Hahella chejuensis KCTC 2396: one gene and its partner. Each later gene encodes a partner of the first gene's protein in a complex. Links are inferred from orthologs where the notes say so. Each region holds a gene or a part of one and is shown in the gene's direction. Other genes may lie near its edges. The genes, in order: HCH_RS26310 and xseA.

Region 1 (15,921 bases):
CGCCTCCCTATTGTCACCGGCCTTGCCGGCGTATCCGTCACTGAGAATTCACGCGCCAGATTCTGGGGACAGATTTTGGAGTGGCCGATGATGATGCTGGCGATCTGGATCATCATTGAGTGGTATTTACAGGCCAACGACGAACTGTCCGGCGAAGCGCTACTCATCACTGACTGGCTGATCTGGCTTTTCTTCATCGTGGAAACCCTTCTGCTCACCGCCCTGGTGGACAAAAAAACCTATTACCTGCGCAATAATTGGGTCAATCTGATCATCATTCTGTTCGGCTGTCCCTTGATCTGGTGGTTCTCACCGCTGGCTGGCGCGTTGCGCACCCTGCGTTTATTGGTCATGTTCAGCCTGTTGCTGCAGATTTCCGGCACGGCGCGGCGCCTTTTATCTCGTCATAACCTGGGTAACACGCTGTTTATCGGATTTATCGTGATTATCATGGCGGGGTTTATCATCGCTGGACTTGATCCGGCCATTGAAACGCCTTGGGATGGAGTCTGGTGGGCATGGGTGACGGTGACGACGGTCGGCTATGGCGATATTGTGCCGACCAGCACTGTCGGCAGGCTATTCGCCTCCTTTTTGATTCTTCTCGGCATGGCGTTGTTTTCATTACTGACAGCGGGATTTTCCGCCTTCTTCGTCTCTCAGGATGAAAAAGACCAAGTACGCCGCGACCTGGAAATTCTTAACAAGTTGAACGATCTGGAAATGAAGATGGAGCGGCTGGAGCGCCACCTCACCGTGTTGGCGGAGGAAGTTAACGTCAAAAACAATGGCCGTCCCGATGCGACGGAAGACCTGGACACCCGAGAAACGCCAGACGTTTAGTCCATCAGCAAACGCCGCACGCTGTTGATTTCCTCTTCCGCCATTTGCAGCACCTGCAGGCTACGCTGCGGCGATAGTTCGCCCAAGGCCAGTTTATGGAAGGCGGGAACCTGATCCAGCGGCGGTATGGAACCGTGCTCCGGCTTACCAATGTAAGAATGTATCTGCGCCACAATCACCAGATCCGCATAGGTAGGCGTTTCCTGGCCGGAGTCGTACATGTAGTCCTCAGCATGACGCGCCGCCGCTACGAAGGCGTCGGGGAACTCCCAACTCTCCAGCAAGGCGCAGCCGATTTCCTGCCGCAGCTCCATAATCAGGCTTTCCAGCATGTCCTCGTGAGTCCGCAGCGCCGGATGCTCTTCCGCATACATAATCACCGGCACCACGCCGATGTCATGAAGAATACCCGCCAACAACGCCTGCTCCGGTTTGATTCCCGGCGTCATGCGCGCCAGCACAAACGAGATCGCACCAACATCGGAAGAGTGGCGCCATAGCTTGGTCATGCGTTTTTGCAGCATAGCGTTCTTGCTGCGGAAGATTTCCCGCAGCGTGAAAATCGTGATCAGCTGTCGCGTGGTATCCAGCCCCAAACGCACCACGGCGTCCTCGCAGCACTCAATTTCCTTGAAACCTCGGTACAAAGGGCTGTTGGCGGAACGAATCAACTTCGCCGTCAGTACGGGATCGCGCACGATCACCTTGGCGATATCGTTGAGGTGAAAGTTCGGCTGCTCGGTGACATGGCGAATACGCATCGCCATGTCCGGCAGACTGGGCAAAGTCAACCGGTGCGCATTCAGGTCCTGATAGAACGAGGTGACCAGTGAGTAGGCGGGATGCTCCGTGCGGTCCACCTGCGACACACCTTCGCCAATCTGGTAATCCAGCGGCGCGTCCTTCAGCATGCGGGTCAGGGTCGGCTGATCCACCACCAGCATCACACAAGGCGATTTCGCTTTGACTTCATAGCGGCGCGGCTGCAAATGCGCGATGGGCTGTCGCGCCGCCTGCGACGCGGCAGCGATCAACGCCGTGCGTCCATCCTCCGCCGTCAGCGCGACTTCGCCTTCCAGCAAAAAGTAGTCATAACTGTCCTTGCTCCCCAAGTCGAGAATCTTGGCGCCTTTGGAGAAGCGTCGATAGTCCGCTCGCGAGGACAAAACCACCAACTGCGGGTCGGATAGCTTGGCCAGTAGAGAAAAGTGCTTCAGTCGCGACAAGTTGGAGCTTGCCTGATCAAGGGATTCTGATGACATGGGAGGCGCATTCCGGTTGGCTCACACTCTACAGTAGCAAGTCTAGACCTATATCCAAAATGCAGCGACCCAGATCGGCAAAAGAATTTATGGGGTCAGGCAAGTTTGCTATCCTGTAGCCGATGAGTGCTTTTCGTTAGCTGTTTTAATAACCACGGAGTATAACCATGCCCGAATACCGCTCCAGTACCACTACCAAAGGCCGTAATATGGCTGGGGCTCGCGCTCTTTGGCGCGCCACCGGTATGAAGACCGAAGATTTTTCCAAACCCATTATCGCCGTAGTGAACTCTTTCACTCAGTTCGTTCCTGGGCATGTTCATTTGAAAGACCTGGGACAACTGGTGTGTCGGGAAATTGAAGCCGCCGGCGGCGTTGCGAAAGAGTTCAACACCATCGCGGTGGACGACGGCATCGCCATGGGGCATGACGGCATGCTGTACAGCCTGCCTTCCCGGGAAATCATCGCCGACTCTGTGGAATATATGGCTAATGCGCATTGCGCCGACGCCTTAGTGTGCATCTCCAACTGCGACAAGATCACTCCCGGAATGCTGATGGCGGCGCTACGCCTGAATATTCCAGCTATTTTCGTCTCCGGCGGCCCGATGGAAGCCGGTAAAACCAAATTGTCCGAGCACAAACTGGACTTAGTGGACGCCATGGTGATTGCGGCGGACTCCAGCGCCTCCGACGAATTGACCGAAGAATATGAACGTTCCGCTTGCCCGACTTGCGGCTCCTGCTCCGGCATGTTCACGGCGAACTCCATGAACTGTCTGACTGAAGCCATCGGCCTGTCCCTGCCCGGCAACGGCACCACGCTGGCGACTCACTCTGATCGTGAACAACTATTCCTGACTGCAGCGCGCCGCATCGTCGACTTGACCAAGCGCTACTATCAAGACGAAGACACTTCCGTATTGCCGCGCTCCATCGCCAGCTTCAAGGCCTTTGAAAACGCCATGACTCTGGACATCGCCATGGGCGGCTCCACTAATACCATTCTGCATCTACTGGCGGCGGCTCAGGAAGCCGAGGTGGATTTCAGCATGACCCACATCGACCACCTGTCGCGGAAAGTCGGCCAGTTCTGCAAGGTCGCCCCCAACACGCCGAAATATCATATCGAAGACGTGCATCGCGCCGGCGGCATCATGGCGATTCTAGGTGAACTGGATCGCGCCGGACTGCTGCATACCGACGTCCCCACGGTCCACAGCGACACCATGAAAGACGCATTGGATGCATGGGATGTCATGCGTAATAATGATCCGGAACTGCACAAGTTCTTTAAAGCCGGTCCGGCTGGCATCCCGACCCAGCAAGCATTTAGCCAGTCCACACGCTGGTCATCGCTGGACCTGGATCGCGAGAACGGTTGTATCCGCAGCGCCGAACACGCATTTAGTAAAGAAGGCGGTCTGGCGGTGCTGTACGGCAACATCGCCGAAGACGGCTGTATCGTAAAAACCGCGGGCGTCGATGAAAGCATTCTGTTGTTCAAGGGCAAAGCCAGAATCTTCGAAAGCCAGGACGACGCCGTAAAAGGCATTCTGAACGACCAAGTGAAAGAAGGCGACGTGGTGATCATTCGCTATGAAGGCCCCAAAGGCGGACCGGGCATGCAGGAAATGCTGTATCCCACCAGCTACCTGAAATCCAAAGGCCTGGGCAAGGCCTGCGCCCTGCTCACCGACGGCCGTTTCTCCGGCGGCACCTCCGGTCTATCCATCGGCCATTGCTCTCCGGAAGCAGCGGCGGGCGGCGCTATCGGTCTGATTGAGGAAGGCGACGAGATCATCATTGATATTCCCAATCGCGGCATCAACGTCAGTCTGACGCCGGAACAGCTCAAAGCGCGTCGTCAGGCGATGGAAGCCAAAGGCGCCGACGCCTGGAAGCCGGCTCAGCCTCGTCCACGTAAAGTCACCACGGCGCTGAAAGCCTATGCGCTACTGGCGACGTCCGCCGATAAGGGCGCTGTGCGCGATAAAGAGTTATTGAAGTAATCTGATATCGCCCTACCAGTGCGGAGCCAGTCTCCGCACTGGCTTCACATTGACGGCGCGTCTAAAACAACTCTGCCTCCCCTCACCAACGCGTCCTTCATTGCTTAATCTTTCAGAACTGTTGCTTCTTGGTTCCCTGCTTGGCTTCCGCCGTCAGAGGATCTTCCGGCCAGGGGTGTTTGGGATAACGGCCGCGCATGTCTTTACGCACATCCGGATAGCTATTGCGCCAGAAACTGGCTAAATCGCTGGTGACCGCCAGCGGTCTTTGCGAAGGCGATAATAAGTGAATCACCACCGGTACTCGCCCACCAGCCACTCGTGGCGTTTCTGTCCAGCCGAACAGCGCCTGCAGTTTGGCGGCAAGCACCGGGCCATTCTCCGCCCGGTAATCCAGAGTGACCTTCTGTCCGGTAGGAATCGTCAACACAACCGGCGCCTGGGCGTCGAGAGTGTGTTGCGCAGTGTAGTCAATCAAGGTTTTCAGGGCCGACAGCACGTCCAGTTTTTGCAGTCCTGCCCAGTTGGATACGCCATTGAGGAAGGGGCCAAGCCAGTTTTCCAGCTCAGCCAACAGCGCATCATCGCTAAGGTCAGGCCATGCGTCAGGCTGCTGTTTGCGCATCAGGCCGACGCGCGCGCGCCACTGCCGCGCAGCGTCGCTCCATGGCAGGCTGTCCAGTCCTTTGCGGCGCACAGCGGTCAGCAGCGCCTCTCTGATCAACTCAGGGCCTACGGCAACTGGCCGCTCTTCCAAAATCAACGCGCCTAACCGTTTGACTCGGCGCGCTACTACCGCGCCTCGCTGATCGTCCCAATCCGCCATGTCTTCCGTGACGATATGAGCGCTCAGACCCATTTCAATGTCAGCGGGGTTCAAAGCCGCCGCCAAAAATATTCGAGACTCCCGCGCCTGCCCATCAAGATCGGCGGCGACCAGCCAAGTCTCCCGACCCAGCGGGTCTTCTTCCGCCAACGCCGCCCCACGTCCATTGCTGAGCTGATAACGGGGACTGGAGCCTTGGCGCCGCCGGGCGATGCGATCTGGATAAGCGAACGCCAGTAAACGGCCGGCGGCCTCAAGCCCCAGGTCATCCCTGGCATTTCCATTGACCAGTTTGCGCGTATCCTGGCGTACGCTTTCCAAGCGCCGGCGATCCAACTTGGCGCCTTTGTACTCCCCACGCAGGGCTCGCACTCGCTGCTGCAGGTCCGCGCCGACATCGCGCCCCAGCAAATCCCGCTCTCCCAGCAGCGCTGCGACTTCCGCCGCAAGCACCGGCGCGCCTATCGCTTTCCCCATCACCACCATATGCGCCAAACGGGGGTGTATGCCGAATTCACGCAGATTTTCCCCGTGAGAGGTGATTGCGCCCGTCTCATCCAACGCGTCCAGCCATCGCAGCGTATCTACAGCTTGACGCCAGTGCGCCTTCGGCGGTGGGTCCAGCCAGACTAGATCCTGTGGCTGACGCGCTCCCCATTGGGCCAACTCCAGCACTAACGGAGCCAGATCCGCTTCCAGTATTTCAGCCGGTGTATACGACGCCAGCCCCTGTTGCTCCGTCTCCGACCAGAGGCGATAACACACCCCAGGCTCCAAACGCCCGGCGCGACCTTTGCGTTGCTCCGCCGACGCCTTCGACACTCTGCCTGTTGAGAGGCGGGTCATGCCGCTGTTGGGATCAAATACCGCCCGTCGCTGCAGACCGGCGTCTATCACTACACGCACGCCTTCAATGGTCAAACTGGTCTCTGCAATAGCGGTGGCGAGAACCACTTTTCGCTCGCCCTCGGCGCAAGGCAGAATCGCCTGATCCTGCTCTTCTGCTTTAAGGTTGCCGTACAGAGGCGCTAATCGCACTCCACTTGGCAAATGCTCCGCCAATAAATCATGAGCACGCCGAATTTCACCAACGCCCGGCAAAAACACCAACAGCGAGCCGCTTTCCTCCGCCAGCGCCTCTCGCACCACTGCGACAACTTTTTCCACCGGTCGCTGCTCTCGTTGTAGAGGGCGATAGCGCACGTCCACTGGATAGGCGCGACCTTCGCTGGTCAGCACTGGCGCATCATCCAGCAGTTTCGCAAGGGGGGCGGAGTCCAACGTCGCGGACATGACCAGCACCCGCAAGTCTTCGCGCAGCGCCTGCTGACTCTCACGCACCAAGGCCAAGCCTAAATCCGCCTGCAAAGAGCGCTCGTGAAATTCATCGAACAGCACCGCTGCATAGTCTTCCAGGGCGGGATCAGATTGAATCAGGCGGGTCAAAATACCTTCCGTCACCACCTCGATACGGGTATCGGCGGAGACTTTGGTGTCCTGGCGAGTGCGATAACCAACCCGGCGTCCAACCGGCTCTCCCAGTTGCTTCGCCATATAGCGAGCGGCAGAGCGCGCCGCCAATCGACGCGGCTCCAGCATTAGAATTTTGCGCTCACCGCGCCAGGGCGAATCCAGCAGCGCCAGAGGAACCCGAGTGGTCTTACCGGCCCCTGGCGGGGCCTGCAGCAGAACAGTGGAGTGAGCTTCCAGGGTGGTGAGAAGCTCGGGGATAATGTGATCGATAGGGAGCATGAACTGAGGCGTTATGATCGCTCAAAGACAACAAAATCATGGGGATACTGATTTTTCTCATCCGCCGGGTGCGACTCGCGAGATGTTTCACGCCAGTCAGCGAGGTCAAGCTCAGGGAAGAACGCATCACCCTGCACGGAAGTCTTTACTTCCGTCAGATAAACGCGTTGCGCGGCAGCCAGCCCTTGCCGGTACAATTCCGCGCCGCCAATCAGCATGACTTCTTCCGCCTGCTCCCGCGCCGCCAGAGATACCGCCTCATCCAGAGAATGAGCCACATTGACGCCATCGTGACGCCAGTCTTTATTACGGGTCACCACAATGTTGGTTCTGCCCGGCAGCGGACGCCCAATCGAATCGAAGGTCTTGCGGCCCATGATAATCGGCTTGCCCATAGTGACCTGCTTGAAATACTGCAGGTCGTTGGATAAACGCCAGGGCAGCGTATTTTCCACGCCAATAGCGCCATTCTCAGCACGGGCGACAACGATTGATAACACTACGCTCATATCTTTGCTCCTTAAACCGCTACCGGCGCTTTGATATGAGGATGCGGGTCATACCCCGTAATCTCAAAATCTTCAAATTCATAGTCAAACAGCGACGCAGGCTTGCGACGAATCTGCAATTGCGGCAGCGGGCGTGGTTCACGATCCAGTTGTTCTTTTGCTTGATCTAGGTGGTTGTTGTACAAGTGGACGTCGCCGCCGGTCCAGATGAAATCTCCCACATCCAGATCGCACTGCTGCGCAAACATATGTGTCAGCAACGCGTAGCTGGCGATATTGAAAGGCACGCCCAGGAAAATATCAGCGCTGCGCTGGTACAACTGGCAGGACAAGCGTCCTTCCGCCACATAAAACTGGAACATGGCGTGACAGGGAGGCAGCGCCATTTGGTCCACAAACGCCGGGTTATACGCCACCACCATATGACGGCGGGAGTCCGGGTTGCGTTTGATCTGCGCCAGCACATTGGAAATCTGATCAATATGCTCGCCATTCGGCGCCGGCCAGCTGCGCCATTGATAGCCGTAAACGGGCCCCAGGTCGCCGCTTTCATCCGCCCACTCGTCCCAGATGCTGACGCCATTGTCCTTCAGATATTTGATATTGGTGTCGCCATTCAGAAACCACAGCAATTCATAAATGATCGAACGCAAATGCAACTTCTTGGTGGTCACCAAAGGAAACCCCTGTTGCAGATCGAAGCGCATCTGGTAACCAAATACGCTACGGGTGCCGGTGCCGGTGCGGTCGGTTTTGACGGCCCCTTGTTCGCGCACGTGGCGCATCATGTCGAGATACTGTTTCATATAACGTCTACTAACTCCGCGCCGCTTTTGCTTCCGCCCCATACACGGTGCGGCCATAAATAATGAAAGCCACCCCAATCACAATCATCGGGGTTGATAATACCTGCCCCATGGTCAGCCAGTCCCATGCAAGGTAGCCTAACTGCGCATCGGGTTCGCGCACAAACTCCACCAGGAAACGGAAGCAGCCGTAACATAGCAGGAACAGGCCGGAGACGGTCATGCGCGGGCGGGGTTTGGCGGAATAGAACCACAGGATCAAAAACAGGGCGACGCCTTCCAGAGCGAACTGATAAAGCTGTGAGGGATGGCGCGCCAAGTGTGATGGATCGCGCGGAAACACCATGGCCCAGGGGACATCAGACGCCCTGCCCCATAACTCACCGCCGATAAAATTACCCAAACGCCCTGCGCCCAAACCGATAGGCACCAGCGGCGCGACAAAATCCGCCACCTGAAAGAATGAAAGTCCCAATGAACGACCGTAGACCCACATGGCGATAATGACGCCGATCAGTCCGCCGTGGAATGACATGCCGCCAGTCCAGACTTCAAACAACCAGAGAGGATCATCCAGAAACTGCTCGAAATTATAGAAAATGACATAGCCAACGCGCCCACCCAGCACAACACCCAGCGCGCACCAGAATATCAGGTCAGCGACCTGCTGCTCCTTCATAGGCGCATGCGGCTGATGCGAACGGTGTTTTCCCAACATCCAGGCTGCGGCGAACCCCAGCAGGTACATCAACCCATACCAATGCACGCTTAGCGGCCCAACGGAAAAAGCCACCGGGTCGATATTCGGATAGTCAAACCAACGTTCTGTCACAATTGTCCCCACGCTTGATATAGAAACCGGCCGCCCACAATAAACAGCAGCACTGAGAAAATTCGTTTAAGCACGTCTCCGGGCAGACGATGAGCCAACTTGGCGCCCAGGCTCGCGAACGGCATGCTGGTTATCGCAATGCCCGCCAGCGCAGGCAGGTAGATAAACCCCAGACTATATTCCGGCAACGCCGCTTCGCCCCACCCTTCCCAGATATTAGTAATGGCGCCCATTAACGCAATCGGCAAACCGCAGGCGGCGGAGGTGCCCACCGCCTGTTGCATGCGCACGTTACACCATGTCAGATAGGGCACCGACAGAGAACCGCCGCCGATGCCGAAGATGGCGGACGCCCAACCGATACCGCCGCCCACGCCGACCAGAACGCCACTCCCCGGCAGGCTTCGATGGGGCTTTGGTTTCAGCGCCAGAGCCATCTGCACGCCGATGGTAATGGCGAAAATCCCGATTACCAGCTTCAATTGCGCCGCCGGCATCAACGAAGCCGTCTGCGCGCCCAACACCGCGCCAACCATCAGCCCCACCGCCATGGGACGAAATACGCGCCAGTTCACCCCTTGCTTCTGGTGGTGCGCGCGAATCGAATTAATTGAAGTGAAAATGATTGTCGCCAGTGACGTACCGACAGCCAAGTGCGTGGCGACGCTTGGGGCCACACCCTGCAGTTCGAAGCTGAAAATCAATGCGGGGACAATAATCAATCCGCCGCCGATGCCGAACAGTCCGGCCAACACTCCCGCTAGCGCGCCCAATGCCAAATACGCCAGGAATACCATTTCGCCCCCAAAATAGGATCAGGCCACTCCGCCCGGAGCCCCGTATAAAGAAGGTGGTATGATACATAAATTAAGGACTCTGTGCTTTTCCAATTCCACGCACGTCTGGGAGCAAGCTATGTGCCTACTATTTGTCGCTTACCAAGCGAATCCCCGGTTTCCGCTGATTGTCGCCGCCAATCGCGATGAGTTCTATGCCCGTCCCACCCAACCTCTGACGCAATGGCCTGAACGCCCGCGCATCTATGCGGGACGCGACTTGCAGGAAGGCGGAACCTGGATGGGCGCGACGACGAACGGTCGTTTCGCCGCCGTCACCAATCACCGTTCCGGCCCCCGCGAAGCCGCGCAGCTATCCCGAGGGGCCCTGGTCAGGAGCTTTCTGGAATCGGAATTATCCGTGGGTGACTTCGCCGCCGCCTTGGAACCGACCAGCCAGTCCTACGGCGGCTTTAACTTGATGATGCTTGCAGGCTCCACTCTGGCTTACTTCAGTAATCGCAAAGAACCTCAATATCAACGCTTAACGCCAGGGGTGTACGGTTTGAGCAACGGATTATTGAATACGCCATGGCCGAAATTGACCGCGGGAAAACGCCGGTTCATCTCCGCAATGACAGAGCCGAATCAGGATGAGCTCTGGGCGTTACTGGCGGATGACGCCGCCGCGCCGGACTATCTACTGCCGGATACCGGCGTAGGCGTTGAAGCGGAGCGGTTGCTTTCTTCCGCTTTTATTACCTCGAAGGACTACGGCACCCGCAGTAGTACGCTGTTGCTGCATGATGCAAGCGGCGTCACGCAGATGTGGGAAAAAACATTCGAGAAGGGCGTATATCAAAGTGAGGTCAGTCTTTCTTTTCCTTCTCCTCTCGCCGCTCCCGCAGTTGCCGGGTCTGACACTTGAGGACATGCTGAATCAGGATTTCCTGATTCTGCTCTTCAATGTCCGTAAAGTCCGCTCGCAGGATAAAGCCGTCTTTGTCCTCATCGTCCGCTCTGGGCTTGTCGCAGGCGATAACGAGCGCACGCAGGGACATGGAGATATTGCTGGGATATAAGATCATATGGAGTTGCAATGTCACGCCGACGTCCAGGCGATCATCCACAGGAAAAGCGATTCCGCAGGCGCTGAGATTGACCCGTCTGGCCCGCCGGGGTTCTGACCAGACGCCATCGTTGCGGCTCTCCAGAGTAAGCGCCAGGTTGATCTTGCGGTTGAACAGCTCAAGCATGTGAGCCAAGCCGGCGTTCGCCGCCCGCATGCTCTCCAGCGCTTTGGAGATATCATTCTCCAAAGTCAGCAAAGAAGCCGAACTAACATGGGATGCCGATGACTCTTTCTCCGTGGCCTCCCCTCGCTGCAACACCCGATACGCCAAACCTACTGTATCGCTAATTCGAAAGAAGCGACGTCTTTCAGCTAACTCAGACATAGATTCTCACCCGCGCTCATACGCCAATATTCTCATGCGCGTCCTGCTACTCTGCTCCCATCATGTCTCTTTCTATTTATACGCTCTCACCCGGTCTAATGCGAACCGTTCAGCAAGTCGCCAAATCAGAATATTTCGTCCGGAGCCAAGCCTTGCCATTCCTCAGATTGATCGCTGGGCAGAATACCAGGGGCGACGTCTCTCGCCTTTTGGATCTCTTTCTTGGTCTCATCATCCAGAGGTTGTTGCAATATAATTTCCACCCGTCGATTGCGGGCGCGGTTTTCCGCCGAATCGTTCGGCGCCAGGGGCTTGGTATCCGCGTAACCGGCGATGCTGAAACGGGAGGGCTCCAGTTCTCCCGACTCAAACAATGCATGGGCTACTTCCAGCGCCCGTGCCGCGGAGAGATCCCAGTTGGAACGAAACCGGGCTGTGCGAATGGGAATACTGTCTGAATGCCCTTCCACGGAGATACTCCCTTCCATGGACTTGAGCAATTCCACCAGCTTGTCTATCACGGGATAAAACTCAGGATTCAAATCCGCGGAGCCGCTACTGAACGAGCCTTTTTCCTGCACGCGGATGACAATCTTGCGCCCCCGGGTTTCCACTTCCACTTGATTGTTGCGGACTTCCGACTCCAATGCGGAAGCCAGGGTAATGGCGTCGTTCTCCGTCTCCTCCACCAACATCTTGATCTTTTCCAACACAATGTCGCTAAGTTCTTCTCCTTGAACCTTCGGGCATTCTTCCTGTAGTGCGTCCGCCACCTGTTGCTCGCAGAGCTGCTCCAGATTGGGCAAATCCATTTCGGTTTGCTGCATGATAGTCTGCAGTGGAGTTGGATCAGGTTTACCAGGACTGAATTCCTGGGCGATGATGCTGGTCCCTTTGGGAATGCTGTCCACATTGACGATAGCCTGCACGCCGAAGGCTTCCCGCATGGAGCCCGCCAGCCTCTTGAACTTGAGCGCGTCCATCTCTGAGAAAGACAACAGCAGCACAAAGAAACACATCAGCAAGGACATCAAATCGGCGAATGTCGCCATCCAGGCGGGCAGCCCGGGAGGACATTCGCATTTTTGCTCTTCTTCGTCACTCATTGGCGCAACTCCCGTCAGGCTTCTTCAGTCTGACGTTTACCTTCAGGCAGATAGGTGCGCAGCATGGTTTCAATCACACGTGGGTTCTGTCCCGCCTGAATCGCCAATAGAGCGTCGATGATCATGGATTTGATCTGCTCTTCCTCTCCCATTCTCAGTTTCAATTTATCCGCCACCGGAATAGCTATCATATTCGCCAACATGGCGCCATATAACGTGGTCAGCAGCGCCACAGCCATCGCAGGTCCAATGGACTTTGGATCATCCATATTCGACAGCATCGCCACCAGACCGATCAGCGTCCCTATCATACCCATTGCGGGAGCAACATCTCCCATTGCTCCGAACACGGAAGATCCTTGCTTGTGTCTGTCTACAGTGAGATTACGGTCCTTGGTCAGCAGCGCTTTGACGACATCGCCGTCATGGCCGTCAATCAACAGCTGTATTCCTTTAGACAGGAATGCGTTGGGAATTTCTTTACCTTCCAGGGAGAGCAGGCCGCCTTTTCTGGCTGCATCAGCCAGCTCAACGACCTGTTCAATTAATTCTTCGGGCTTATCCAGCTTGAACATAAAGGCCTTGGCCGCCACCTTGCCAGCGCTCAGGAACTGACCGAGAGAGAACTTCATCAAAACAACCAAGAGTGTGCCGCCAAATACGATAAGCAGCGACGGCACATCAACAAACATTCCAATTGAGCCGCCTAACATCATCGCCATCGTAACGATAGCCAAACCGCCAATGAGGCCCAAAAGCGTAGCTAAATCCACAAAGCGCTCCTTTACGGGTGGACAGTACAGAATAAACCCAGAGGACGCCGACGCAAGAACAGGCCGCGCCGGGCTTCCCCAAAAGTATAGACAGGGAATTTAAAAACTGCTGACTTATCCGGGTGTTAGTTTGGTGAAGGAGACGCCTGTCAAGCGGAGCCCGGCTGAATTTTAACGGCGACAGATTGACCCTGACGACGCTCTCAGGTAGGGTGGCTCTGCGCTAAAACCCGGCATAAGAATACGATGACTGAAAAAAACGCCAACTCTGATGTCAGCCAGTCCGCCAGCGGCTCCACACCCGATTTTGAAGATGCGTTACAGCGTCTGGAAACCCTGGTGAGAAAGCTGGAGCAAGGCGATCTTAAACTGGAAGAAGCTCTGGTCGCTTTTGAAGAAGGCGTCCAACTCACTCGCCATTGCCAAACCGCCTTGCAAACTGCGGAACAAAAGGTTCAACAGTTAATTGAAGAGCGCGGAACCCCGCTAACCAAGCCTTTTGACCAGAATGACGCCGAAGACTGATTCTCTCGACGATTTTTTCCAGCGTAACCGCGCCCAAATTGACCAAGCCCTAGCCAATCTGCTTCCCGAGCCGGAAGGCCCCAAGGCCAGGCTGAATGAGGCCATGGGGTATTGCGTGCTTAACGGCGGCAAACGAGTGCGTCCTTTATTGCTGCTCGCCACTACGGAAGCCCTGGGCGGCGATCTGCAACAGGCGCTGCCCGCCTGCTGCGCGGTAGAACTGATCCACGCTTACTCTTTGGTGCATGACGACTTGCCCGCTATGGATGACGACTCCCTGCGCCGGGGCAAACCCACCTGTCATATCGCTTATGATGAAGCCACCGCCATCCTGGTCGGGGATGGCCTGCAAACTCTGGCGTTCAGCGCTTTAACCGAATCCTCCGGCGCCTCAGCGGAAAGCGTGCTGCAAATGGTGCGGGAACTCGCTCGCGCCAGCGGACATCAGGGCATGGTAGGCGGACAGGCTATCGATATTTACTCAGAAGGCCATACGCTCAAGCTTGAAGAGTTGGAGCGCATGCATTTAGAAAAAACCGGCGCGCTGATTGAAGCCAGCATCGTACTGGGCGCCTTGGCCAGCGGACGGGCTGACGCTGAATGCATAGAAGGCTTACGCCGTTTCGCTCGCGCTATTGGTTTGGCGTTCCAGGTCCGTGACGACATCATAGATGTAGAAAGCGACACCAGTGTGCTGGGCAAAACCGCCGGGAAGGACGCCGAGCGCAACAAACCTACGTACACGTCACTATTGGGCCTTGAACAAGCGAAGCTAAAAGCGCTCCAACTGCATAACGAAGCTCTCAGCCAGTTGCAGGCGTTGGGATTACAGAACTCCCGGTTGCAGGATCTTGCCAGCTTCATGATAGAGCGCACGCATTGATCGCCAATTGCCCGTGTTCTCCAACCCAACATCGCTTATAATGGCCGATTGCTTTTATAGGCAATTTTTTTTGCGTCCGAGGCTTATGATCCGGCGGCTAATCCCTTAGAACCGAGCGACTACAACTGCAAGAATGCAAAAACCATACGTATTTCAAGAAATTCCAGTGCATCGGCCCAATACGCCGTTGCTCGACAAAATCGACTCTCCGGCCCAGCTGCGCCTTCTCAATGAAGCCGAACTCCTGCAGTTGGCGCACGAACTACGTGCATTTTTGCTGTACAGCGTAGGCCAATCCGGCGGCCACTTTGGCGCGGGCCTGGGTGTAGTGGAGTTAACCGTAGCTTTGCACTACGCCTTCAACACACCGGAGGACCGACTGGTTTGGGATGTGGGGCATCAAGCTTATCCCCACAAAATTCTTACCGGCCGCCGTGAGCAAATGCTCACTATTCGGCAAAAGGACGGTCTCGCCGCTTTTCCCCGCCGCGAGGAAAGCCCTTACGATACCTTTGGCGTCGGCCACTCCAGCACCTCCATCAGCGCCGCGCTGGGCATGGCTATCGCCGCCCGCTTGCAGAACCAGCCGCGAAAAGCCATCGCTGTTATCGGCGACGGCGCCATGACCGCTGGTATGGCGTTCGAAGCCTTGAATCACGCCGCCGACACCAAGGCGGACCTGCTGGTGATTCTGAACGACAATGACATGTCTATTTCTCGCAATGTCGGCGGTTTATCCAACTACTTCGCCCGCCTTCTGGCGAGCAAGACCTACAACCAGATGCGCGACAGCGGCAAGCGCGTCCTGCAGGGAGCGCCAAGCCTCATGGAGCTGGCGCGCAAGACGGAAGAACACTTCAAAGGCATGGTCGCTCCCGGCACCCTGTTCGAAGAGTTGGGCTTCAACTACATCGGCCCCATTGACGGCCACGATTTGCCTCGTTTGGTTGAGACCCTGAACAACATCAAGGAGCTGAACGGACCGCAGTTCCTGCATGTCGTCACGAAAAAGGGCAAAGGCTTCGCCCATGCGGAAAGCGACCCAATAGGCTATCACGCCATCAATAAAATTGAACCCAAGCCCAAGGTGCAAGACACCGCCAAAGCGCCTAAAAAGCCGCGTTACTCCAATATTTTTGGTCAGTGGTTGTGCGACATGGCGGAACAGGACGCCAGCTTAGTAGGCATCACTCCCGCCATGTGTGAGGGCTCCGATCTTATTGAGTTTTCCAAACGTTTTCCGGAGCGTTATTACGATGTCGCCATCGCAGAGCAGCATGCAGTGACATTAGCTGCAGGCCTGGCCTGCGATGGCGCCAAGCCGGTAGTGGCTATTTACTCCACTTTCCTTCAGCGGGCGTATGATCAACTCATCCACGATGTCGCAATCCAGAACCTGGATGTGCTTTTCGCCATCGACCGTGCTGGCCTGGTCGGCGAAGACGGTCCTACCCATGCAGGCAGTTTCGATCTTACCTTTCTGCGCTGCATCCCCAATATGCTGATCATGGCGCCTTCGGATGAAGATGAAACCCGTAAAATGCTAACCACGGGATACC
Region 2 (15,922 bases), 910 kb from region 1 along the record:
TTCTGAATATCTTTCAGCGTGATCAAGCCCTTCAGCTCGAACTCGTTGTTCACCACCAACACTTTTTCGATACGGTGGCGGTGCAGCAGGTTCTTCACCGTTTCCATGTCGTAACCTTCGGTGACGGTGACCAGCTTCTCTTTCGGCGTCATCAGTTCCTGAACTTTCTTGTTCAGGTTGTTTTCAAAACGGATGTCGCGACCGGTGATAATGCCCACCAGATCCTTACCATCCACCACCGGCAGACCAGAAATATTATTGGCCATGGTGATGGCGCGGACTTCACTGACCGTGTTGCTCGGTGAAACAGTGATGGGGTCTTTCACCACACCACTTTCAAATTTCTTCACCATGCGCACTTCCGCCGCTTGCTGCTCAATCGTCATATTCTTATGAATGATGCCGATGCCGCCTTCCTGCGCCAATGCGATAGCCAAACGGGCTTCCGTTACGGTATCCATGGCGGCGGAGACAAGGGGGAGATTGATCGTGATGTCGCGGGTAAGTCGGGTAGTCAGGCTGACGTCTTTGGGCAGGACTTCAGAATAACCGGGAATGAGGAGAACGTCGTCGAAGGTTAGCGCTTCTTGAGCTATGCGCAGCATATGAATCGCCTTTTTGCTTGCAAATAAGTTAATCGGACTATTATAAATTTTAAGGCATAATCAGTAAACTTACGGACTTCCCTAATACCCGCATTTCTCTAAGAAATTCTGTTTTTCCTCTTCAAACAGGCAAAACAACCCACAGAGTTGGATAAAAATACAGCATAATGAGCGAACTCAGCCCCCATTCTCCCTTCTCCGTCACCGAATTGAACCGCCAAGTGCGCCGACTTTTGGAAGTCAGCTTCATGCAGGTCTGGGTGACGGGTGAAATTTCCAACTTCAGCTGCCCCAGCTCAGGACATTGGTACTTCTCACTAAAGGACGACAAAGCCCAGGTGCGTTGCGCCATGTTCCGCAATCGCAATATGTTTGTGAAGCAGCGCCCCCGGGATGGCGAGGCGGTTACTTTACGCGCAAAGGTCAGTCTTTATGAAGGACGCGGTGAGTTTCAGTTGATTGCTGAGAGCATGGAACTGGCGGGGGAAGGCGAACTGCGGCGCGCGTTTGAGGAGCTGAAACTCAAGCTGTCTCGTGAAGGGCTATTTGAGGAGAGCCGCAAGCGTCCGTTACCAGCCATGCCCAAGCAAGTCGGCGTGATCACTTCTCCGACCGGCGCGGCCGTACGCGACATTCTCACTGTATTGGAGAGACGCTTCCCCGCCATTCCAGTGCTATTATTTCCGGTCCCGGTTCAAGGCAAAGAAGCCGGACCCGCGATTGTCGCCGCGATAGCAAGCGCCAACCGGCTGAATTGCTGCGACGTATTGATCGTCGGTCGCGGCGGCGGCTCATTAGAGGACTTATGGGCCTTCAACGAGGAGCCTGTGGCCCGCGCCATCGCCGCGAGCGCCATTCCTGTCGTCAGCGCCGTCGGCCATGAAACCGACATCACCATCGCCGATCTGGTCGCCGATCTGCGCGCGCCTACGCCTTCCGCCGCCGCGGAAAAAGTAAGTCCGGATCAAGCTGAGTGGAAACATCGCTTCCTGATCTACGAACAAAGGCTCGACGCCGCCGCGCAGCGCCTGTTGCGACAGGAAGGGTTGCGACTTAATCAACTCAGGGGGCGACTCAAACACCCCGGCCGTCGCCTGCAGGAGTCAGCCCAGCGTCTGGACGATCTGGAGGTGCGTCTGCATCGGCAGGCGCAAAACCTGCTATCCGTCCGGCGTAATCAATTGACGCATCTACGTGACCGCCTGCTGGCGTCCAGTCCCCGGCAATCCTTAAAAAACCGCTACGCCACGGTGGACGCCCTCAATCACCGCTTGCAGACCGCTGTCCTGTCCGTGTTAAGGCACAAGTCTCAGCATTTCGCCAAGCTGTGTGGGCACATGGAGGCGGTCAGCCCCATCGCCACCCTGGCGCGAGGATACGCCATCGTATCCGACGAAAATGGCCAGATTATTCGCAGCGAGAAAGAGGTGCGCACGGGACAGAAAGTCAAAGCCCGTCTCAGCGACGGTGAAATTCATTGTGAAGTGGTCGCCTCCGTCTAGCAGAAAAGTCCTTAACCGGCGGAATGCAGCAACCTCGTCGACAAGTAAGACAAGATCCACGCAAAAAGAAAGCGCTAGAAGCGCTATATCTATATATAAGGAGAGTAGAGAAAAGCCGTAGGCAAGGACCCACGGCTCTACAAAGCGGCTCAGCCGAGCAAAAAATGCGCCCGAGCCAATGCGATAGGGTCTTTACGCTTTTTCTGCCAGGCGCTGACGCTGACATTGGCGACCCGATTGCCGCGACGAGTCAGTTTGCATTCCGCATAGGTCTCCTGATACAGACCCGCACGCAGATAGTCCAAAGAAAAGTCGACAATACGTGGAAAGGTGTCGATTTCCAGGAAAATCGCCAGATGGAAGGCGGCGGACAGCTCCATGAACCCACCAATCACACCACCGTGAATCGCCGGCAAAATAGGATTCCCCAGATTCTGCTCACGTTTGGGCAGGATAAACACCACTTCGTTACCGAAGCGTTCGCAACGCACGCCCAACGTGCTGGCGTAGGGAATCAGCTCCAGAAGCTTGTTGTAGTCGCCGCTACGATGCGCCTGGGCGACGTGTTGCTGTAAAGACTCCATGATTACTTCCTGCCCTCGATCTTTTCCCAGAACCAATCGGGGGACGCATCACGCCCAATCCGCATGAACGTGGCGACGCAGTTGGCCACCGTCGTGTCCGGGCCCCGTTGAAAGGCTTCACAGCGAGTGAAAACGATCGTACCGGTCACCCGATAACAACGGGCGCGTGCGAAGACAGTTTTGCCGGGCTGCGCCGGACGCATATAGTCTACCCGCAGATCCAGAGTGGGGCACAGCTCCAGCTCCGGCAGGCAACACAAGACGCTGCCGCCTGAGGCGGTATCCATCAATGTAGTGATGGCCCCGCCATGAATGACGCCCGTATCGGTGTCGCCGACAATATGTTCGCTATAGGGCAGTTCCAGCTCCAGACCATCTGCATTGGCGCAGGTGACCTTGACGCCAAGTTCTCGGCATTGATTAAGGCTATCCAGAAACCTCGATACCCGGCCGAAACGAAGCTCATCGTTCTCCCAGGGTTCGTACTGCTGCATGTTTCAGTTATCCGTCGCTATTTAAATTGAATGAGCTACCTGCGCAACGACGCCCGGATTTCATCAATTCCAGACATCAATGACGCAGAAGTAATTCAACCGCGGCGACGTCACACGCAAATATCGTCGACGCTCCGCGATTACTCGTTCCCCGCCGCTGCATCCTCAAAGGTTTTACCGGCGCGCAACGCTTTAAGGGCGCGGGACCGGAACTCCCGTTGAAACAGGATGGCCACCACGGCGCTGGTTATCGCCATGAACAATAGCGGATGGATAAACCAGGTCAACACGGCGAGTCCGTAATAGTATGAACGCAAACCCAGGTTAAAAGAATCCCCGGCCAGATTCGCCACCCTGGCGGCGGTCTTGGCCAGCGCCTCGCGAGCGCCGGAGCTGACCTTATCTTCATAGGTCAACGGGGCGCTGCTGATCAGCACCCCGCAGAAGTTGTATTGGCGCATGGACCAGGTGAATTTAAAAAAGGAGTACACAAACACCGCGCACAGCACCACCAGTTTGAGTTCCCACATAAACTTTCCCGTTTGCGCGATATAGGGTAGATCACTAAAGACGGACATGGCTTTGTCCGTATACCCTATAGCCGTGATCAAACCCGCCAGGATCAACAGGCTGCTGGAGGCGAAAAAAGCGCCATTGCGCTCCAGATTGCCGACCACGGAGGCGTCGGCGATGCGCGCGTCGCGCATCAGCGTGCGGCGCATCCAGTCGGCGCGATACAAATCCAATGTATTGGATAAGCAGGGCCGGGTTTTGGCGCGGTGTTCCGAATAATAGGTGTAACCGACGCAATTCAATAAAAACCAGACGAGAGCAATATAATCCAGTAGATTCATAACACCTTAATCGTTAGATACGTTGATACTATTTTTGACCATTTTTTGTAGAAATTCATTTAGACGCTTGGAGAAGAGAATGCTACGCCTCTTTACTTGTAGCCTGTGCTTAATCTTGATCCTGCTGCAAGGGTGCAGCGTGAACCCGGTCACTGGCAAACGCGAAATCATGATCATCAGCGAGCAGCAGGAGATGAGCCTGGGACAAGAGCAATACCAGCCCGCTCAGCAATCCCAGGGCGGGCTGTATTATCTTGATCCAGAGCTGACCTTCTATGTGCGCCAAGTCGGTGAAAAGCTCGCCAAAGTCAGCGACCGCCCCGATCTGCCCTACGAATTCGTCGTACTCAATAATTCCGTTCCCAACGCCTGGGCGTTGCCCTCCGGCAAGATCGCCATCAACCGCGGGCTGTTGGCGAAACTGGATGACGAGGCGCAACTGGCCGCCGTGCTCGGTCACGAAATCGTTCACGCCGCCGCCCGTCACAGCGCCAAGCGCATGCAGTCAAATTTGCTCATATCAGCCGGCGTGGCTGGCTTGGGTCTGGCGCTGGACAACCAGGACTATCGCGACATTCTGGTGGGCGGAGCCGCCATGGCGGTAGCGAAATATGGGCGGGATCATGAGTTGGAGTCCGACCACTATGGCATGCAATACATGGCCGCCGCCGGTTATGACACCCAGGCGGCGGTGGAGTTGCAGCAACTGTTCATGAAACTTTCCGAGGGGCAATCACAGAATTGGCTGGAAGGATTATTCGCCTCACACCCGCCCTCCCCTGAGCGCGTGGAGGAAAACCGCCGTACAGCCCTGACGCTGCCCCAGTCGAACTATCGCGGCGAAGACGCCTTTATGAGAGCGACGGCTCGCCTGCGAAAAACCGTACCCGCCTATGATGCTTACGACAAGGGCGTAAAAGCGCTGAAAGCAGGCGACGACGACAAAGCGCTGCAGCTGGCCAATCAGGCCATCAAACTGGAATCGGAAGAGGCGATGTTTTACTCCCTGCGCGGCGATATCTATAAAAAGCAGAACAAAGAATCCGCGGCCTTAAAAGAATACGACAAAGCGGTGTCGCTTAATCCGGAATACTTCGCCCACCCTCTCAAGCGCGGCCTGACCTACAAAGAGTTGGGCGACAGCGCCAAAGCCGCGCAGGACCTGCGCCGGGCCAATGACTTGCTACCGACTTCCGTCGCCAATCTGGCGCTGGGAGATATCGAAGCGCAAAGCAATAACTCCGCCGCAGCCATCAGCCACTACAGCGCCGCCGCTGAAGCCTCCGGGGCTTATGGCCAGGAAGCCAGACAAAAGCTATCGCGTTTGGACCTGCCCAAAAACCCCGAACGCTATTTGCAAATTCAGACTCTGAAGGACAAACAAGGCCGCGCTTTCATTACCTATAGCAATCAAAGCGCATTAGAGGTGAATAATATTGTGGTCGAAGTCGCCCTGATAAACGCCAGCGGCTGGGTCATGAAGCAGAACACCCTCACCTTGGGCGCCGCCGGCCCCGGCCAGCAAGCCAAGCCCGTATTCTGCGCCATAGCGACAGAGGCGGCGCAGCGCAAGGACTTATCGCTGCTCACCCGCCTGCAAAGCTATCGTTTGCGCTAACCCGCAGCGGACGCCGCCAGCGCCATAATATGCGTGAAGGCGGCGTCCGGATCTTCCTGCATAAAGCAATGCCCGCCAGGAAGGGTCTGCAACCGTACGTTGGGGTTTATCGACGCCGCCCGCTGCGCTGATTTCACCACGAAAGGGTATGTGCTCTCTCCATAAATAATCGCCATAGGCCGCCGCGCTTTTTTAATGGAAGGCCACAACTTCTCCGGAAAAGTCGCAAACACCGCCGCTTCCAGACGGGGTGGGCACTTCAAGGCCACCCCCCGCTCCGTTTCCTGCAGCGCATGTTGGATATAAGCCTCCAACGCATCGTCGCGCCACCCTTTCAGCATGCCGCGCCCCTCAAAATACTTACGCGCCGCCGCCATATCATCCCAGCCATCGCGTCGATTTTCCGCCCGCGCCGCCAAGGGATTTGGCGCGCGTAATCGCAGCCAGCGATAGGCGGTCAGCGCTCGCAACATGGTTGGCGTGAAGTAAACCGGGTCCAGCGCCACCACCTGATCAAACGCATCCTGGTGGGCGGCGGCGATCAGCGTGGTCAATACGCCGCCAAAGCTGTGTCCCACACCTAACGCAGGAACCGCGCCATAATCCGCACGAAAACGCCGCCAGGCGGCGTAGGCGGTTTCCGCCGTTGCATTCCAGCCGCGAAATGCGTCGCCAGCGTCGCTGTCGCCGTGCCCCTGCGCATCGCTAAGAAACAGGTCGTAATGCTCGGCGAGCAGGCGTAACAACGGCTCGTAGGTCAACCCACAAAAACCGTTGCCGTGCATGAAGTGCAAGACCGGTTTGCCCGAGGGGCGGCTGCGCCAGCCTCGAATCGTCATTCCCGGCTCAGCGGCGTATTCCCAGGGAATCAACTTCATCAACAGAGACTCCGGCGGCGAATTTCTTACATCGGCCATACCAGAGAGTGAGGCTTGACTCATACTTCGTCCTTATCCTCTATATCGTTCATCAAAGCGTATACTTGCTCGTCATGATCACAGTGAATACTGGGGTACAGATTATCCCGCCACCAGTGTATCCATTTAAGTGTCTGAAATCCGTCGAACCAGCAGTGAAAGTGGCGACGAAAGGCTTGCTCAGTGGAGGATTGCGCAGCAAAACGGCGCACCGCCCCGGCAATAGCGAACGCCTCCAGAGCGCTACCCGCCAAATCTTCCCGTCCGGTATAAGCGCCCAGCTCCGAGGAGATATCAGCCAGCGCCGCTTCCGGCTGCTCCCGCAGACGCCATAGCGCCGTTACAGATTGCAGAAGTATGCGCAAGCACTGGTAGGTCGCCGGGTGATAAAAAAACACCGCCCCATCGCCTTCCAACGCCTTTTGCAACGCGGGTCCGGTGCCAAAGGGAACCCGGCGGCTGAGCCGCCCGCTTAAAACGATATCGCCGCCTTTTGTCTGCATTATCGGCCCAAGCTTGGCGAGCTTGTTCAGCAAATAAAAATCCTCCGCCGCCGCCCGTAATGGCATGCCGCGCACCATGGCGTAGGCGTCCGTGCGACAAGCCAGGGTGCTGCCGATAGTGTGGAAGGCGTAGGGAGACCCCGCTTTCTGCAAGCCCGCCACGTAGTATCGCAGCTTACTTTCATAGAGTTGCATCAATAGCTGCTGTCTGGCGTCGCCTTCGCCACGGTGACGAAAAGGGTGAACCAGCGCCACGGCGTCACCAGCCTGCTGCGGCGCTTGCTCGAAATAATCGGAGGGGAGTTCGGCGTCAGCGTCAGTGAAATGAATCCACGGGGTTTGCAGATAGCCCGCCACGACCAAAGCCAAAGCGATGTCGCCGCCTATTTTTCGGGCCAGCCCCACCCCTGACTCTTTGGGAATCAAGGCTTCCTCGGCGCATCGATCCACCAGAAGAATTGAGCGCCCGGCAGTCTCCACCAACTGCAAATTGGCGCGACGCCACAACGTGCGACCTTCGTTTTGGGCTTGTCGCAAACACTCCCGAGTCGTCGCCAATGCATCCGCTTCCGCGGACACAGGCGCATTGATTACCCAGATTTGCAGGCAGTCAGTCTTGGTTAGAGCCTCTGCAACACGCTTAAGCCTTTGATAGTCCTCCGCGAATGCAGGAATGACCAAAGCGGCGCGCCACCGCTCCTCAATCCCCTCAAACCCTTGGCTTTCCGCTTCCGCATACTCACGCAGATACTTATCTACCGCTTTATTAGGCCTGTACGCCCGAGCAACCGCCTCCGCCATCGACGCCAGCCTACTCCACAAAGCCAGATTGCAAGGTCGCATGAGGCGGAGCCAACAGAGCGCCCCGCAAACACCAGTATGCATACGCCGCGGTCGCGCCGGCGCTGATTAACGGCGCCAGCAACCACAGCTCCCAGTGCAGGCTAAAAGGCAGCTCAAATAAGCGATATTGCAGGAAGCCCGCTATGCTTTCCGCCACGATGACGCCCATGACGCCGGCGAAAGCGCCGATCAGACTAAACTCGCCTACAGTCGCGCCGATCACGACGCGCCGGTGCGCGCCCAGCGCTCGAAACAACGCTGTTTCCGCACGCCGGGAGGGGGCCTCGCGCGCCAGTAAAGACGCCACCACCAACAGCGCCGCCGCAAAAATCAGCGCCAACAGCGCCTCAATCGCCAGCGACACCTGCGCGATCACTTCACGCACTTTCACGACAAATTGATCCAGTTCCAGCACAGATACCGTGGGAAACTGTCGATTGACCCGATTCACCATTTCAGTCTTGTTATCGCCCAGATAAGCGCTGGTCAGATAGGTGGCGGCGAAGCTATCCAGCGCGCCAGGCGCGAAAGCCATGTAGAAGTTGGGCTTGAGGCTGTCCCATTGCACACTGCGAATGCTCTGCACTTTCGATTCCAGCACGGAGCCGCCGATCTGGAAAGTCAGGGCATCTCCCAGCTTTACGTCGAGACGCTGCGCCAATTGGCTTTCGATGGAGACGCCAGGGACACTGACGGCCACGCTCGACGACGCGTCCCACCAGGAGCCGCGCACGATGCGATTATCTTCGGGCAATTCCGCCATCCAGGTAAGATTAAGCTCCCGGTTCAGCGCGCCAACCTCTCTCTCCTTGCTCACCACTGTACGCACAGGATCGCCGTTGATGTGGGTCAGGCGACCCCGCACCATCGGGTACAGTGGCGCCGCAGCAATCTGGTTTTGCTCGAACAGCGTTTGCATCGGCTCCACTTCATAAGGAGCGATGTTAATGAAGAAATGATTGGGCGCGTTTTCTGGAATTTGCGCCCGCCAGTTGTCTACCAACTCCGTCCGCACCAGAAATAACGTCAGCAGCAAAGCCCAGGCGCTGCCCAGCGCCAGTACGTGCGGCACCGTTGACCAGGGGCGACGCTTCAACTGATCGGCCCCTGCCCGCAGGGCGCCTGGCGTGACCGTGCGGCGCGGCGGACGCAGCTTCACCCACATTTTCATCAACCAGGCCGCTATGGCGATCATCGCCGCCAGTCCAATCAATACAGCAGCGACGATGGTTAGTTCACCGCTGTAGACCATCAATAACGCCGCAAATCCGACCAGGGCGGACAACATACGCGACTTAGAGAACCCGAGCATGCGCTGAAAGTCCGCATTGGCCGCCGCCTGACGCAGAATAAACATGGGCGGCTGTTTGGCCAGAGCCCGAAACACCGGCCAGGCGAACGCCGCCAGCACAATCGCCAACGTCAGCAACGGCAACCAGACCCAGTTCAGAGGCAGTGATTTCTGCAGCGGCGGCAGCATGTCGCCCATGGCCCATACCGCCCATTGCTCAAATAACAACCCGCACGCCAGCCCTAAAACCGAGGCGCTGGCGGCGGAAATCAACAGTAATGACGCAAAGCGCATACGTAACTGGCCACTGCGGCAGCCCAAGGTTTTCAGCAGAGCGACCGTGTCTTTTTGCTGTTGCGCGTAATACTGCGCCGTGACGGTGAGCGCCACCGCCGCCAGCAATACCCCCAATACGCCTCCCAGCAACAGGTAACGTTCCGCCCGCTCAATCGCCCGCGACACCGCCGGGCGACCGTCCTTGGCGGAGACAATCCGCTCAGAGGCCGTCAGTGAAGACGAGATGTCTGCGTTGAACTGCTCCAGCAGCCGCTCCTCCCCCGCCAGCAGAAGGCGATACTTCAATCGGCTTCCGGGCTGGGCCACTGCGGTGGCGGCGACATCCTCGTAGCTCATCAATACCCGCGGCGCCACGTTCATAAAGGAAAACGAAGGGTCGGGCTCTTTCGCCAGCAACCCGGTAATGGTCAACTGCTTACGGCCAACGCCGACCCTGTCTCCCAGCTCCACGCCCAGCAGGGAAAACAGTCTTGGCGCCAGCCAGACCTCACCTTGCGCCGGCCCATGATGAACCGTTTGCGCCGACGCGCCAGCCTGGGTCACCACGCCAACCTCGCCTTTCAGCGGATAACCTTTATCCACGGCTTTTACAGCCACCAGTTGAAACTGGTCGCCGTTATTCAGCATGGTGGAGAACTCCAGCGTAAACGCCGTCTCCAGGCCCAGTTTTTGCGCTTCATCCACCCAGGCGTCTGAGAGATCGCCTGAGCTCTCAATGACCTGATCGCCTCCCAGAAAGCGGGAAGCGCCGTCGTCGAATACGGCTTTCAAGCGACCGGTAAAAGCGGTGATCGACGCCACGGTCAGCACCGCGACGAACAACGCCAGCCATAACAGACGAAACGAGGGTTGCCGCCATTCTCGCAGCCAAAGTTGCAGCGGACGCATAGAGTTCATCATTACGCCATCTCCAGAACGCCCTGATCCAGGGCCAGAGATCGACCGCAGCGGCCTGCCAGTTCACGGTCGTGAGTAACCAGAATCAATGTCGTGGAATGCTGTTTATTCAGATCAAACAGCAGATCCATGATGTGCTGCCCGGTTTCCAGATCCAGATTGCCGGTAGGCTCATCCGCAAACAGAATATCCGGCTCCGTGGCGAAAGCTCTGGCTACGGCGACCCGCTGTTGCTCGCCTCCGGACAACTGGCGCGGGTAATGCCCCTCTCGCTCCAGCAACCCCACTCGGTCCAGCCAGTCCCGCGCCCGCTCGCGACTTTCCGCAACGCCGGCGAGATCCAGCGGCAACATCACATTTTCCAGAGCTGTCATGGTGGGAATGAGCTGAAAGGATTGAAAAACGAAACCGACATGTTGGGCGCGAATAGCGGCGCGACCGTCCTCATCCAGTTGCGCGAGATCCTTGCCCAGCATACGCACCTGACCGGCTGACGGCAGATCAAGGCCCGCCATGATGCTCAGCAGTGTGGTCTTGCCGGAGCCGGAGCGTCCGATAATCGCCAACGACTCCCCCACCTTGATTTGCAGATCGACGCCTTTCAATATATCCAAACGCCCGCTACCATTGGAGACACTTTTCGTAAGCGATTTAACCTCAAGCACATCAACCGAAGTCATGCCAGCAACCTCATTCCTCAATCTGTTTAAACGTCATGTCATCAAGTCCGTCTGGACTCTGTTTGCGCTCTGTTGCCTGATGGTAAGCCCTATCACACAGGCTGTCACAGATAAATCGCAACCAGTAAAAATTGTCGTGTTAGGGGACAGTCTCAGCGCCGCTTATGGCATCCCCCTGGAATCCGGCTGGATTACGCTGATGGAAAACGAGCTTAGCGCCACCTACCCCAACCTCACCCTGATCAACGCCAGCATTTCCGGCGAAACCACCGGCGGCGGCCGCGCCCGCCTGTCAGCGTTATTGAAGGAGCACAAACCGGATATCGTCCTTCTGGAACTGGGTGGTAACGATGGCCTGCGTGGTTTCCCCCTCAACATCATTAAAGACAACCTGGCGGCTATGCTGGATAGCATCGCTGACGCCGGCGCAAAGGCCATGCTGATCGGCATGCGCATTCCGCCCAATTATGGACCGGCTTATGCTGAAGGATTCCATCAGATCTACCAAGACCTGGCCAGTGAACAAAAAGTCACGTTAGTTCCCTTCCTGCTGGATAATGTCGCGCTTGATCCCAGTTTGATGCAGTCCGACGGGATTCACCCCAACGCCAAGGGCCAGCCGCAACTGGTGGAAAATGTATTGCCGCATTTAAATTCTCTGCTAAGTCATTGATCCAAGCGACGCTTATTTGCACTCTTTATAGCTATTGCTAGTCTTAAAGTAAGTCATACTATTGAGGCTGGCTATATGGTGACCCCGCGAATTCGTCCGGGATGGTTGTTGTGCCTGCTGGCGGCATGGGCATTCAGCGGCCATGTCGGCGCGGCGATAATCAATAACAACAACGTCTTCCAGATCAGCGAACAAATGCAGATCAAGGCCAAGCGTCTGATCGCCGCTCAGAACAAGTCTGTTGACGAATCTGACGCGCCGGTGTTTCAGGATAAGTTGCCCAATCAGGTCTATGCAAAGGCGCTGGACGCCTATGCGCAGATTCGTCAGTTGATGACGCTGAATAACCTTTCTCCCATCGAAGATAAACAGCTCCCCTTCCAGATTTTCAGACCTAAAGACGTATACGAGCTATTAGAACAAGCGGACCAGGGCCTCAACGCCATTTTGGAAACCAAGTCCATCAGTACGGAAGCGGAATTTGAACGCCCTTTGGGCAAGTCCGGCGCCGATGTCTATCAAAGCCTGTGGAAGCTCACCAATGTTTTATCCGTACTAGCCCCGCCGCCGGATATCGGCGATACGCAAAAACAATTCAAGCTGATCGAAGATGAGCTGAGGCTGCTGGCCCGTGCGCAGAACCTCAAATTTTCCGAGCCGCAAAAGGATCAGTACAGCGACAAGAGTATCCGTGACGTGATGCTGGCGCTGTACCAGGACTATCACCTGCTCGGCAGACTGCAGCGCAATCTGGAGGTGGAGCCCACCAGTCCGGAAGCCATCCCCAGCGGCGCCTTGACCGTGCTGGATGTTTACGACGGCGCGCGCAGCGTGCTGGCGGAGATCCACCGCATGAAAGCCGGCCTCAATATCGAACAGCGCAGCCCGGCGCCCGAGGGGGAAGCCAACGCCTCCCTGAACAGCCTGTATGCGCAAGCGAAAAAAATCCATGATTTGCTGATAAGCCTGCTGAGCGGTATGACCCCGGCGGGCCAATAGCGATGTAATAACTGAGGTGCGGAATGCGTCTGCAGAATCTTCCATTGATGCTGAAGTTGAGTCTGGTTCCGGCGCTGATACTGATTCTGTTGCTGGCTTATGCGCTGATAGTGATCTCATCTCTACGGGAAATCACCACCCGCGCCAACCACTTTTCCACCGTCATCGAACCGACAGCGCGCCTGACCAGCGAGCTCAGCGCCAATCTGTCCACCCGCGCCAGCCTGCAGCAGCAGTATCTGCGCACGCCTAACGATAAAACACTGGAAGAATACAATCAGGCCAGCGCGCAGGCGCAAGAGTACTTTTCCGACGCCAATTTCAGCAAACTGAAAAGCGCCAACGCCCTGCAAACCGCCAGCCTGCGCATCGACGATTTGTTTCGCAACAATCTGCTGCCCAAAAACCGTGAGTTACGCAGCAGTATCGCCACCGTGCAGGAAACAATCGTGCCGAAAACCCTGGAGCTCTCCAATAACATCAGGGTGACCCTGGACCCTTCCAGCGCTCAGGTGCTGATTCAATGGACTATCCTGGTCAGCAACCATATACAGGCCGCGCTCATTAACCTGAACGCGTTCATGCGCACCGGCTCGCCCACAGAAACCGACGCTTTTTTGATGGAAGTCTATGGGGCGCAAAATGCGGTGATCGACCTGAAAAAACACTTGCGCAAGCCGGAGCATGAAAAATGGATTGGTGAAATAGATGGCCTGGTGAAACAGTTTGAAAGCAAAGCAAAAACCATCTTCGACGTCGCCCGCACTCAGAACAGCCTCTTGGACAGCGAACTGCGTCCTTTGGTCAACGACACCCTGAACGTTGTGGCGGAAGAGCAGGCCAGCATCTGGAGCGACTTGCGCAGCGTCAGTGGATACATTGCGGAATCCCTGGACTCCAATATCGTGAAAATGCTGCTCTTTCTGGTCGTCACGCTGGTCATTTCCAGCGTTTTGACCGCGCTGGTGTCGCGTCTGATCAGCAAGCCCATTAAAGATGTGGTCGCCACAATGGAAGACATCGCCCAAGGCGGCGGCGACCTCACCCGGCGCCTGACATACCTTGGCCAGGATGAACTTGGCCGTCTGGCGCGCGCGTTCAACCAATTTATCGAGCTGATTCAGCAGATATGCATCAGCATCAATGACAAATCTCAGGAGCTGGGACAATCAGCGGAATCCTTGCAGGATGTGGCTCATCAGGGCGAAAACTGCCTGGAGCAACAAAAAGCCGAATTCGTCACCGTATCCGAATCCACACAACTGATCTCCCACAGTTTCCGGGATATCGCCCAGCAGGCGGGCAAATTGCTGGAAATCGCGCAATCCATCGCCTCACAGTCGGATAATGGTAAGCGCTTGCTGCAGAACAATACGGACACGCTTTCCAAACTGGCCCAGCAAATGGAGACCTCTTACGCCTCCATGCAACGCTTGGCCAGCAGCAGCCAGAAAGTCTCGGAAGTGCTGCAGGTCATCAACAATATCGCCGAGCAAACCAACCTGCTCGCGCTAAACGCAGCTATCGAAGCCGCCCGCGCCGGCGAGCATGGTCGCGGCTTCGCCGTAGTGGCGGATGAAGTCAGGCAATTGGCGTTGCGCACTCGGGACTCCACCGAAGAAATCCGCGAAATCATGGAAGGCCTGCAAAAAGACGCGCAAGAAACAGAAAAAATGATCAACCTGAGCAACAGCATGACGCAAAACAGCGTGTCGCAGATGAGCACGCTGGCGGTGACCGTAGATCAGACCAACAGCGGCATTGCAGAGGCCAGCGACCTGATCGACCAAGTGGCCAAAACTACCGAGGAACAGGCCAAGCACGCGGAAGGCATCGCGCAAAGCATGCATACTTTGGAGACGCTACTGGATGAAAGCTGGCTGCAGGTGAACACCACCTCCTCCAACAGCGAGAATATCAATCAGCTGTCATCGCAGCTGCAGGAAAACGTCGGCCGCTTTAAGACTTGTTAAGCGTCGTTAACTGCACGGCCGGTTGGCGCCTTTATTTGATTACCAGCACGTCACATTCCAGATGATCCAGCACCCGCTCCGCCGTGCTGCCGATAAAAATGCGGTCCACGCCGCTGCGGGATACCGCGCCCATCACCACCAGATCATGTCCGTGCTGATTGACGCAGGCGGGTAGCACTTTCTCCGGCGAGCCTTCTTCGAAAAACACATGCGTGCTTGACTCCACATAGTTTTCCAGCAGGCGGTCCAGCGCCTTTTGGTGCTTGGACTTCACTTTCTCGCGATATTCCTCGTAATCGGCGACGATGGCGTCAAATTCCACCAACATGCCGGTAGGTATCGGCTCATAGGCGTGCACGACGTTCAGTTCCGCAGGCAGGCGACAGGAAATTTCGTGGGCGATGTCCAAAATGCGGGGATTCAGATTATTAACTGAGCCCTCCACCTCTATCGGGTCCACCGCCGCCAGTACTTGAATATGTCCATCCCAGCGATGTTCCTCCCGCACAAACCAGATTGGCGCATCCGCATCCCGCATCAAATGCCAGTCTGTATTGGTGAATAACGCCCGCTGCAGGATGGAGTGATGATGGGTGGCCTTGATAATGAGTTGCGCTTGTGTCTCGCGACAACGTTCCACTACCGCTTTGTAGAGAGGCTTCTCCCAGCGCACATGCTGGGTGACGGCGATGCCGTGGGCGCGCATCTGCTCCGCAAAGGCCTCCAGCCAGCGTTCGCGACTGGCCAGACAACTGTCCTTAGCCGAACTAAGCGCCTTGGCGTCGAAGGGATAACTGGACTCCAGCGCCCGTTGATATTCCGCCACCATCAGCTCCACTTCCGCGCCCAGCGCCTTGGCGAGGCGAATCGTACGGGGAATGACTTCCTGCCTTTCCTTGGTCGGGTCCACAACCAGCAATATCTTTTTAATCTCCGCCAGCTTCTTGATTTCCATAGCCTCTCCCCACCGATTTAAAATTTTTTTCAACTTCCGTCGTTTTTAATAATAGAAAAGGTTGACGAGATAGTCCCATGTCATTATTATTGCGGCCTCGAAAATGACGTTCCCCGATAGCTCAGTTGGTAGAGCAAATGACTGTTAATCATTGGGTCGCTGGTTCGAGTCCAGCTCGGGGAGCCAACTTTTTCGGATCTTCAAGATCATTCGGGGTATAGCGCAGTCTGGTAGCGC

Evidence for each region.
Region 2: the proteins of HCH_RS26310 (region 1) and xseA are in contact, whole or in part, in a cryo-EM structure (PDB 8TXR), measured with the Escherichia coli proteins. The link is inferred for Hahella chejuensis KCTC 2396 from one-to-one orthologs.

What each region holds. Positions count from the first base shown.
Region 1 is NC_007645.1:5,971,172-5,987,092, forward strand. What follows is about bases 11,902-14,839. They hold HCH_RS26310 (exodeoxyribonuclease VII small subunit), read left to right. Parts: upstream 11,902-13,200; coding sequence 13,201-13,479; downstream 13,480-14,839. Other genes in these bases: HCH_RS26300 (flagellar motor protein MotB), read right to left, coding at 11,902-12,181; pomA (flagellar motor protein PomA), read right to left, coding at 12,196-12,954; HCH_RS26315 (polyprenyl synthetase family protein), read left to right, coding at 13,463-14,362; dxs (1-deoxy-D-xylulose-5-phosphate synthase), read left to right, coding at 14,496-14,839. Outside these bases: HCH_RS26250 (potassium channel family protein), read left to right, coding at 1-843; HCH_RS26255 (HDOD domain-containing protein), read right to left, coding at 840-2,105; ilvD (dihydroxy-acid dehydratase), read left to right, coding at 2,273-4,117; ATP-dependent helicase HrpB, read right to left, coding at 4,230-6,695; HCH_RS26270 (dihydrofolate reductase), read right to left, coding at 6,707-7,204; thyA (thymidylate synthase), read right to left, coding at 7,216-8,010; lgt (prolipoprotein diacylglyceryl transferase), read right to left, coding at 8,021-8,842; HCH_RS26285 (sulfite exporter TauE/SafE family protein), read right to left, coding at 8,839-9,639; HCH_RS26290 (NRDE family protein), read left to right, coding at 9,758-10,546; HCH_RS26295 (PilZ domain-containing protein), read right to left, coding at 10,488-11,075; more of HCH_RS26300, read right to left, coding at 11,201-11,901; more of dxs, read left to right, coding at 14,840-15,921. UniProt on the Escherichia coli protein: Bidirectionally degrades single-stranded DNA into large acid-insoluble oligonucleotides, which are then degraded further into small acid-soluble oligonucleotides.
Region 2 is NC_007645.1:5,074,981-5,090,902, forward strand. The notes cover bases 1-2,939. They hold xseA (exodeoxyribonuclease VII large subunit), read left to right. Parts: upstream 1-772; coding sequence 773-2,107; downstream 2,108-2,939. Other genes in these bases: guaB (IMP dehydrogenase), read right to left, coding at 1-605; HCH_RS22195 (PaaI family thioesterase), read right to left, coding at 2,257-2,691; HCH_RS22200 (PaaI family thioesterase), read right to left, coding at 2,694-2,939. In the rest of the region: more of HCH_RS22200, read right to left, coding at 2,940-3,185; HCH_RS22205 (DUF599 domain-containing protein), read right to left, coding at 3,326-4,039; HCH_RS22210 (M48 family metalloprotease), read left to right, coding at 4,179-5,657; HCH_RS22215 (alpha/beta fold hydrolase), read right to left, coding at 5,654-6,598; HCH_RS22220 (hypothetical protein), read right to left, coding at 6,595-7,920; HCH_RS22225 (ABC transporter permease), read right to left, coding at 7,889-10,408; HCH_RS22230 (ABC transporter ATP-binding protein), read right to left, coding at 10,408-11,085; HCH_RS22235 (arylesterase), read left to right, coding at 11,084-11,758; HCH_RS22240 (hypothetical protein), read left to right, coding at 11,834-12,757; HCH_RS22245 (methyl-accepting chemotaxis protein), read left to right, coding at 12,781-14,730; HCH_RS22250 (universal stress protein), read right to left, coding at 14,762-15,685. UniProt on the Escherichia coli protein: Bidirectionally degrades single-stranded DNA into large acid-insoluble oligonucleotides, which are then degraded further into small acid-soluble oligonucleotides.